One region of the Micromonospora sp. CA-263727 genome, then DNA from elsewhere that is predicted to be linked to it. Evidence: predicted binding sites of a transcription regulator. Region 1 holds the regulator's gene; the other holds the start of a gene.
The links. Region 1 encodes HrcA, which represses chaperone genes, less so after heat shock. Its sites were predicted from a motif close to GGTTNGCACNCTCNNNNNGAGNGTGCNAACC; they were not measured.
Positions count from the first base shown of each region.

Region 2: a site for HrcA is predicted at 2,342-2,372, ahead of groES (co-chaperone GroES). Genes of this name have one in related genera too.

Region 1 covers NZ_CP192031.1:5,688,453-5,692,841, reverse strand. The annotation lists gene hemW (radical SAM family heme chaperone HemW) at 1-909, shown strand, start outside; gene ACQPYA_RS24805 (DUF4870 domain-containing protein) at 952-1,524, opposite strand; gene hrcA (heat-inducible transcriptional repressor HrcA) at 1,735-2,757, shown strand; gene dnaJ (molecular chaperone DnaJ) at 2,831-3,976, shown strand; gene ACQPYA_RS24790 (16S rRNA (uracil(1498)-N(3))-methyltransferase) at 3,997-4,389, shown strand, end outside.
Region 2 covers NZ_CP192031.1:6,209,415-6,213,803, forward strand. The annotation lists gene groL (chaperonin GroEL) at 176-1,822, opposite strand; gene groES (co-chaperone GroES) at 1,893-2,207, opposite strand; gene ACQPYA_RS27165 (THUMP-like domain-containing protein) at 2,628-3,896, shown strand; gene ybaK (Cys-tRNA(Pro) deacylase) at 3,952-4,389, shown strand, end outside.

The DNA of each region.
Region 1 (4,389 bases):
CTGGCCCGGATCCTCGACGCCATCGACCGCACCTGGGGGCTGGCCGGCGACGCGGAGGTGACCACCGAGGCCAACCCGGAGTCGGTCAACCCCGAGTCGCTGAAGGAGCTGCGGGCGGCCGGCTACACCCGGATCTCGCTGGGCATGCAGTCGGCCGCCCCGGGGGTGCTCGCGGTGCTCGACCGCCGGCACCGCGCCGGCCGGGCCACCGCCGCCGCGCTGGAGGCCCGCGACGCCGGGTTCGACCACGTCAACCTCGACCTGATCTACGGCACGCCGGGGGAGCGGGCCGAGGACTTCGCCGCCTCGCTGGACCAGGTCGTGGCGGCGGGCGTGGACCACGTCAGCGCGTACGCCCTGATCGTCGAGGACGGCACCCGGCTGGCCGCGCGGATGCGTCGCGGCGAGCTGCCGTACCCCGACGACGACGTCGCCGCGGACCGCTACCTGGCCGCCGAGGCCGCCCTCGGCGCGGCCGGTTTCTCCTGGTACGAGGTTTCCAACTGGGCCCGTACGCCGGCCGCCCGGTGCCGGCACAACCTGCTCTACTGGACCGGCGGCGACTGGTGGGGCCTCGGCCCGGGGGCGCACAGCCACGTCGGCGGCGTGCGCTGGTGGAACGTCAAACACCCCGGCACGTACGCGCAGCGCCTGGCCACCGGTGGGTCACCCGGACTCGCCCGGGAGGTGCTCACCGACGACGAGGCGCACATGGAGGACGTGATGCTCCGGCTGCGGCTCGCCAGCGGCCTGCCGTTGGCGGTGCTGGACGAGGCCGGCCGGGCCGGCGCGGAGCGCGCCCTGGCCGACGGCCTGCTGACTCCGGACGACCACGCCGCCGGCCGGGCGGTGCTGACCCTGCGCGGCCGGCTGCTGGCCGACGCCGTCGTGCGCGACCTGCTGCCCTGAGCGAGGGCGGATCCGGCCAGCCCGTCGGCTGGCCGGATCGGCTCACTTGATGAAGCTGGCGGACATCGGGTAGCGGTAGTGCTGTCCCTCGTTGGCCTTGAGGCCGGCGATGACGCCGAAGATGATCTGGATCACCATGACCGCGATGCTGGGCAGGAAGGCCAGGCACCAGCTCACGAAGAGCAGCACGAACGCGATGATCGACCAGAGGATCTGGAAGTTCAACGCCGCCACGGCGTGCGCCCGGGCGGCCGGCGACTGCTGACCGCGGACCACGTACGCGATGAGCGGTGCGACGAAGCCCAGCGGTCCGGCGCTGATCAGCGCGCCGGCGGCGCCGCCGAAGTGGGCGATCAGCGCCCAGGTCTTGTCCTCGTTGCTGGCGTAGCCGGGGGGCGGCGCGGGAGCGCCGTAGCCGCCGGTCGGGTAGCCGACACCGGGCTGGCCGCCCGGCGGGGGGTAGCCACCGGGCGGGGGGTATCCAGCCGGCGGCGGCTGGTCGCCGGTGGGCGGCGGATAGCCGCCGGGCGGGGGATAGCCGGGCTGGCCAGCGGAGCCGGACATTGGAGTCGTGGGTTCGTCGCCGGCGTCTGAGGGACGAGGTGGTTCAGTCATGGAGGTCACGTTAGGTGCCACTGGCAACGGTGCACCATAGCGACACCGGCGAGTGTCAACCCGACGATCGGACCTCGGACAGCTGTGGTGACTTGATCATCGCGTCGGCGGGGCCACCGACGTAGACTGGCACTCGCTACAGTCGAGTGCCAGGGCGTTGTTCCGGCGGCCGTCGCCTCCGGGGCTGACCAGCGACAGGAGGTGGAAAGGATGGGTCTCGACGACCGCAAGCTGGCCGTGCTTCGGGCAATCGTCGAGGACTACGTCGCCACCCAGGAGCCGGTTGGCAGCAAGGCGCTGGTCGAGCGGCACCAGCTCGGCGTCTCGCCGGCCACCGTCCGCAACGACATGGCCGTGCTGGAAGAGGAGGGCTACATCCGCCAGCCACACACCAGTGCCGGCCGGGTGCCCACCGACCGTGGCTACCGGCTCTTCGTCGACCGGCTGAGCCGGGTCAAGCCGCTCAGCCCGGCCGAGCGGCGGGCCATCGAGCGCTTCCTGGCCGGCGCGGTCGACCTCGACGACGTGGTGCATCGCACCGTCCGGCTGCTGGCTCAGCTGACCCGCCAGGTCGCCGTGGTGCAGTACCCGAGCCTGGCCCGGTCCCGGGTGCGCCACCTGGAACTGGTGCCGATCTCCACCACCCGGTTGATGCTGGTCATGATCGCCGACACCGGCCGGGTCGAGCAGCGGCTGGTCGAGCTGCCCGCGCCGATCCCCGCCGAGGACGTCCTCGACCTGCGCCGGCTGGTCAACGAGAAGCTGGTCGGCACCCGGTTGTCGGACACCCCGCCGCTGGTGCAGGCGCTCATCGACGAGTCCCTGCCGCACCTGCGTCCGGCCATGACGACGCTCTCCACCGTGCTGCTGGAAACTCTGGTCGAGCGGCACGAGGAGCGGCTCGCCCTGGCCGGCACCGCCAACCTCACCCGGGGTGGCCTGCTCGATTTCCAGGGCTCGTTGCGTCCGATCCTCGAAGCGCTTGAGGAGGAGGTCGTCCTGCTCAAGCTCATCGGCGAGGTGGAGCCGAGCACGCTGAGGGTGCGGATCGGCGACGAGAACCAGATCGACAACCTGCGGGCGGCTTCCGTGGTCAGCACCGGATACGGCCCGGGCGCGACCATCGTCGGGGGGATGGGCGTGCTGGGACCGACGCGGATGGACTACCCCGGCACCATCGCCACGGTGAGGGCCGTGGCACGCTACGTGGGCGAGCTGCTGGCCCAGAACTGACCAGTCAGGGCCGACGGCAGGCTGCCGCCGCCGAACGGCGTAACGCGAGACGAACACGAGGACACGGAACGCAGTGGCCAGGGACTACTACGGCATTCTCGGCGTGAGCCGGGGCGCCTCCGACGACGAGATCAAGCGCGCCTACCGCAAGCTGGCGCGGCAGTTCCACCCGGATGTCAATCCGGACCCGGAGGCACAGGAGAAGTTCAAGGACATCAACGCCGCGTACGAGGTCCTGTCGGACGACCGGAAACGGCAGATCGTCGACCTCGGTGGCGATCCGCTGGCCCCGGGCGGCGGCGGTCCCGGCGGCCCGGGCGGCCCCGGGGGCGCCGGCCCGTTCGTCGGCTTCCAGGACATCATGGACGCCTTCTTCGGCGGCGCCACCGGTGCCGGCCGGGGGCCACGGCCGCGTACCCGGCCCGGCGCCGACGCGATCCTGCGGCTGGAACTGGACCTGCACGAGACCGCCTTCGGGGTCGAGGCGCCGATCACCGTCGACACGGCGGTGCTCTGCACCACCTGCTCCGGGGCCGGCACCGCGGCCGGCACCCATCTGGCCACCTGTGAGGCGTGCGGTGGCCGGGGCGAGGTGCAGTCCGTGCAGCGCACCTTCCTCGGCCAGGTGGTATCCGCCCGGCCGTGCACGGTCTGCCAGGGGCACGGCACCACCATCCCGCAGCCCTGCCCGACCTGCGCCGGCGACGGCCGGGTCCGGACCCGCCGGTCGCTGACCGTCAAGATCCCGGCCGGGGTGGAGGACGGCATGCGTATCCGTCTCGCCCAGCAGGGCGAGGTCGGCCCGGGCGGCGGCACCGCCGGGGATCTCTACGTGGAGATCCACGAGCGGCCCCACGACGTCTTCTCCCGCAAGGGCGACGACCTGCACTGCCGGGTCACCGTGCCGATGACCGCCGCCGCGCTCGGCACCCGGCTGACCATCAAGGCGCTGGACAGCGAGGAGCCGGTCGACGTCAAGCCGGGTACCCAGCCGGGCAGCACGCTGCGGCTACGCGCCCGCGGCGTGCCGCACCTGCGCGGCACCGGTCGGGGCGACCTCTACGTGCATCTCGACGTCCGGACCCCGACCAAGCTCGACGCCGAGCAGGAGCGGATGCTGCGCGAGTTCGCCAAGACCCGGGGCGAGGAGGTCGCCGAGCTGAGCAAGCAGGGCGGCTTCTTCTCCCGGATGCGCGACGCCTTCAACGGCCACGCCTGAGCCGCACTAACCTGTCGTTCGTGTCCGCCCCGCTGTTTCTCGTCGAGTCGCTGCCGACCGCCGACTCGATGCTGCTCGACGGGCCGGAGGGCCACCACGCCGCCACCGTGCAGCGGCTGCGGGTGGGCGAGGAGCTGCTGCTCGCCGACGGCCGGGGCGGCACGGCCACCGCGGTGGTCACCGCCGTCGGCCGGGGCACCCTCGACCTCGACATCACCGCCCGTGGGTACGCCGACGCGTCGAACCCGCGGCTCGTGGTGGTGCAGGGCATCGCCAAGGGCGACCGGGGTGAGCTGGCCGTGCAGGCGATGACCGAGGTCGGGGTGGACGAGATCGTGCCCTGGGCGGCGAGCCGCTCGGTGGTGCAGTGGCGCGGCGAGCGGGGCGTACGGGCCCGGGGCAAGTGGGTGGCG
Region 2 (4,389 bases), 520 kb from region 1:
CGACCGGACGGCCCGTCCGGTAGCCAGGTAAGCGGTACGTGAGCGTCCGCTCCCGTACCGGTGGCCGAAGGCAGGAGCACCGATCGCGCCGCCGTGCCCGGCGTGGCGGGGCTGACAGCGCGTGGGGCGCACCGTCGACGACGGTGCGCCCCACGTCCGGCGTGCTACGCCAGGGTCAGAAACCCGGCCCGTGCTGGTGGCCGTGCCCGTGCCCGTGGCCATGACCACCGGCGGCGGCGGGCTCCGGCTCCTTCGGCTTGTCCACCACGAGGCTCTCCGTGGTGAGCAGCAGACCGGCGATCGACGCGGCGTTGGTGACCGCGTTGCGGGTCACCTTGACCGGGTCGAGGATGCCGGCGGCGGCCAGGTCGACGTACGCACCGACGGCGGCGTCGAGGCCGTGGCCCCACTCGGCGGCGACGACCTTCTGCACCACGACGTAGCCGTCGTGCCCGGCGTTCTGGGCGATCCAGCGCAGCGGCTCGACCAGCGCCTTACGCACGATCGACACGCCGACCTTCTCGTCCCCGGTGAAGCCGAGGTCGTCGTCGAGCACCGGCAGGATCTGCGCCAGGGCGGCACCGCCACCGGGCACCGTGCCCTCCTCGACCGCGGCCTTGGTCGCGGCGATGGCGTCCTCGATGCGGTGCTTGCGCTCCTTCATCTCGACCTCGGTGGCCGCGCCGGCCTTGACCACCGCGATGCCCCCGGAGAGCTTGGCCAGTCGCTCGGCGAGCTTCTCCCGGTCCCACTCGGAGTCCGAAGCCTCGATCTCCTTGCGGATCTGGGCGACCCGGTCGGCGACCTCGCTGCTCTGGCCGCCACCGTCGACGATCGTGGTGTTCTCCTTGTCGACCACGATGCGCCGGGCGCTGCCCAGCACCTCCAGGCCGACCTGGTCGAGCTTGTAGCCCAGCTCGGGCGCGACCAGCTCGGCGCCGGTGAGGATCGCCATGTCCTGGAGCATGGCCTTGCGGCGTTCGCCGAAGCCGGGGGCCTTGACCGCGCAGACCTTGAGGGTCTTGCGGATCGCGTTGACCACCAGGGTGGAGAGCGCCTGGCCTTCGACGTCCTCGGCGATGATCAGCAGCGGCTTGTTGTTCTGGAGGACCTTCTCCAGCAGCGGCAGCAGCTCCTCGATCGCCGAGATCTTCTGCGTGGTGATCAGGATGTACGCGTCCTCCAGGACGGACTCCTGCGCCTCCACGTCGGTGACGAAGTTCGGCGAGATGAAGCCCTTGTCGAACTGGAGTCCCTCGGTGACGTCCAGCTCGGTCTGGAGGGCAGAGCCCTCCTCGACGGTGATCACACCGTCGCGGCCGACCTTCTCCATCGCCTCGGCGATCAGCTCGCCGATAGTGGCGTCCTGCGCGGAGATCGTCGCGACGTGCGCGACGGCCTTCTTGTCGGCGACCTCGACGGCCTTGCCGAGCAGCGCCTCGGAGACCTTGGCGGAGGCGGCATCGATGCCCCGCTTGAGGCCGGCCGGGTTGGCGCCCGCGGTGACGTTGCGCAGGCCCTCGCGGACCATGGCCTGGGCGAGCACGGTCGCGGTGGTGGTCCCGTCGCCGGCGACGTCGTTGGTCTTGGTCGCCACCTCCTTGACCAACTGCGCGCCGAGGTTCTCGTACGGGTTGGTGAGCTCGATCTCCTTGGCGATGGTCACGCCATCGTTGGTGATCGTCGGCGCACCGAATTTCTTGTCCAGGACGACGTTGCGCCCGCGCGGTCCGAGGGTGACCTTGACCGTGTCCGCGAGCGCGTTGACACCGTGCTCCAGCTGGTGCCGGGCGTCGTCCGAGAAGCTCAGGATCTTCGCCATGAATGTCCCTTCGAAGCGTCGTTGCCCCGGCCCGGCGAGCCGGACCGGGGCAACGACACTGATCGGTTGCTTACTTCTCGATGACCGCGAGGACGTCGCGGGCGGAGAGCACCAGGTACTCCTCGCCGGCGTACTTGACCTCGGTGCCGCCGTACTTCGAGTAGAGAACGGTGTCGCCGACGGAGACGTCGATCGGCACGCGGTTGCCCTTGTCGTCGATCCGGCCCGGGCCGACAGCGAGGACGGTGCCCTCCTGCGGCTTCTCCTTGGCGGTGTCGGGGATCACGATGCCCGAGGCGGTGGTGGTCTCGGCCTCGTTCGCCTGGACCACGATGCGGTCCTCAAGCGGCTTGATCGCAACCTTGGTCGCGGTAGTCACGGGCATACCCTCCTGGGGTACTTGGTTTCGTTGCCGGTCGGCGCGCCGACCGGCGTCAATCTGCCACATGCCACCGGGCGGAACCGTCGTCGCGGGTGCCGGTCCGCCTGGCGTTCAACCCTCGGGCACCAGGGCCCGAGCGTTGGCACCCTCAGGGTGAGAGTGCTAATCGCAGGTTATTCCTCGGCTAGCACTCCGTCAAGGAGAGTGCCAACGCAGCCGCCTCGTGTCGCCACTCTTACGCCAGGGTCGACCGCAACACGCCGACAGCCCCTTCCCGCCAGGTGACCGCCTCCCCACTCTCCGGCGCGACACATCCCGGAGGGGCGGACGGATGGCGGCGCCGGCGTCGAGGCTGCGCCGCCCGGCGGGCGGGGGCGCTGGCCCGGGGGTGGGGTGTCGAGGTGGGGGCGGGAGGATGGGCGGGTGGATCTGGATCGGCTGGGCGCGTTGCGTACTGCGGAGGGGGTGGCGGCGCTCGACGCGGCGGCGCGGGTGGCCGGCGGCGATCCGCTGAGCGCGGCGAGCGCGCTCCGCTCGGCCGGGGTGCCGGCCGGGTTGGCGGCGGCGGCGCTGACCCAGGTGGAGCTGCGGCGCAGGGCGGCCGGCAAGTTCGGGCCGGCGGCGGACGGGATGTTCTTCACCCGGCCGGGCCTGGAGCAGGCCACCCGGCAGGTCGTCGCCCGGCGACGGGCCCGGCGGCTGCGCGCCGCCGGGGTGACCAGCCTGGCCGATCTCGGCTGCGGGCTGGGGGCCGACGCCCTCGCCGCCGCCCGCGAGGGCATCCGGGTGTACGGCGTGGAGGCCGACCCGCTCACCGCCGCGCTGGCGCAGGCGAACGCGCAGGCGGCGGGGCTGGCCGAGCTCTTCACCGTCGAATGTGGCGAGGCGAGCGCCTTCGACGTGACCCGGGTCGGGGCGGTCTTCTGCGATCCGGCCCGCCGCCGGGCCGGCACCGGCCGCCGGATCTTCGACCCCAACTCGTACTCGCCGCCGTGGGACTTCGTCACCGGGCTGGCCGAGCGGGTGCCGTACACGGTGCTGAAGGTCGCGCCCGGCCTCGACCACGCCCTCATCCCGGCCGGCGCCGAGGCCGAGTGGGTCAGCGTCAACGGCGACCTGGTCGAGGCCACTCTCTGGTGCGGCCCCCTCGCCAAAACCCCCCGCCGCGCGACCGTGTTGAAGGAAGGGCCCCCTGTTAACGCCTCCGGTAGAGCAGGGGCCCCCTCTTATCACCTCGCCGACGGGGGAACCCTCCACCCGGCCGACGGGGAAACTGTCCACCAGCTCATCGGGTCGGGGGAGGCCGAGGCGCCGGTCGGGCCGGTGCGTCGCTTCGTCTACGACCCGGATCCGGCGGTGGTCCGCGCCCACCTGGTCGCCGAGCTGGCCACCGAGCTGGACGCCACGCTGGCCGACCCGGCCATCGCGTACCTCTACGCCGACCAGGCGGCGCCGACGCCGTACGCCCGCTGCCTGGAGGTGACCGACGTGCTGCCGTTCTCGCTCAAGCGGCTGCGTGCGCTGCTACGGGAGCGCCGGGTCGGCCGGGTGGAGATCCTCAAGCGCGGCTCCGCGCTGGAACCCGAGCGGCTCCGGCGTGACCTGCGGCTCGGCGGCGACCAGCCGGCGAGTCTGGTGCTGACCCGGGTGGCCGATGCCCCGACGGTACTCGTCTGCCAGCCGGTGAGCTGAGCCGGGCCGGGAAAGCCGCTGGCCTCGGGCCGGGCCGGGGATTAGGTTGGCGGGCATGGCGGGACGGGGTACGCCGGCGACCGCGCTGCTGGCGAAGCGGAAGATCACCCATCGCACCCACCCGTACGACGTCCCGGCGGACGCCCCCAACTATGGCGCGCTGGTCGCCGCCGTGCTCGGTGTGGCGCCGGAGCGGGTCTTCAAGACCCTGGTGACCGAGGTGGACGGCGCACTCACCGTGGCGGTGGTGCCGGTCACCGGCGAGCTGGACCTCAAGGCCCTCGCCGCGGCGGCCGGCGGCAAGCGGGCCGCGCTGGCCGAGCGCGTGGCGGCCGAACGCGCCACCGGGTACGTACGCGGCGGCATCAGCCCGCTCGGGCAGCGCAAACGCCTGCCCACGGTGCTCGACGTGTCCGCCCTGGGCCATCCCACCGTGTACATCTCGGCGGGCCGCCGTGGGCTCCAGGTCGAACTGGCCCCGGCGGACCTGGTC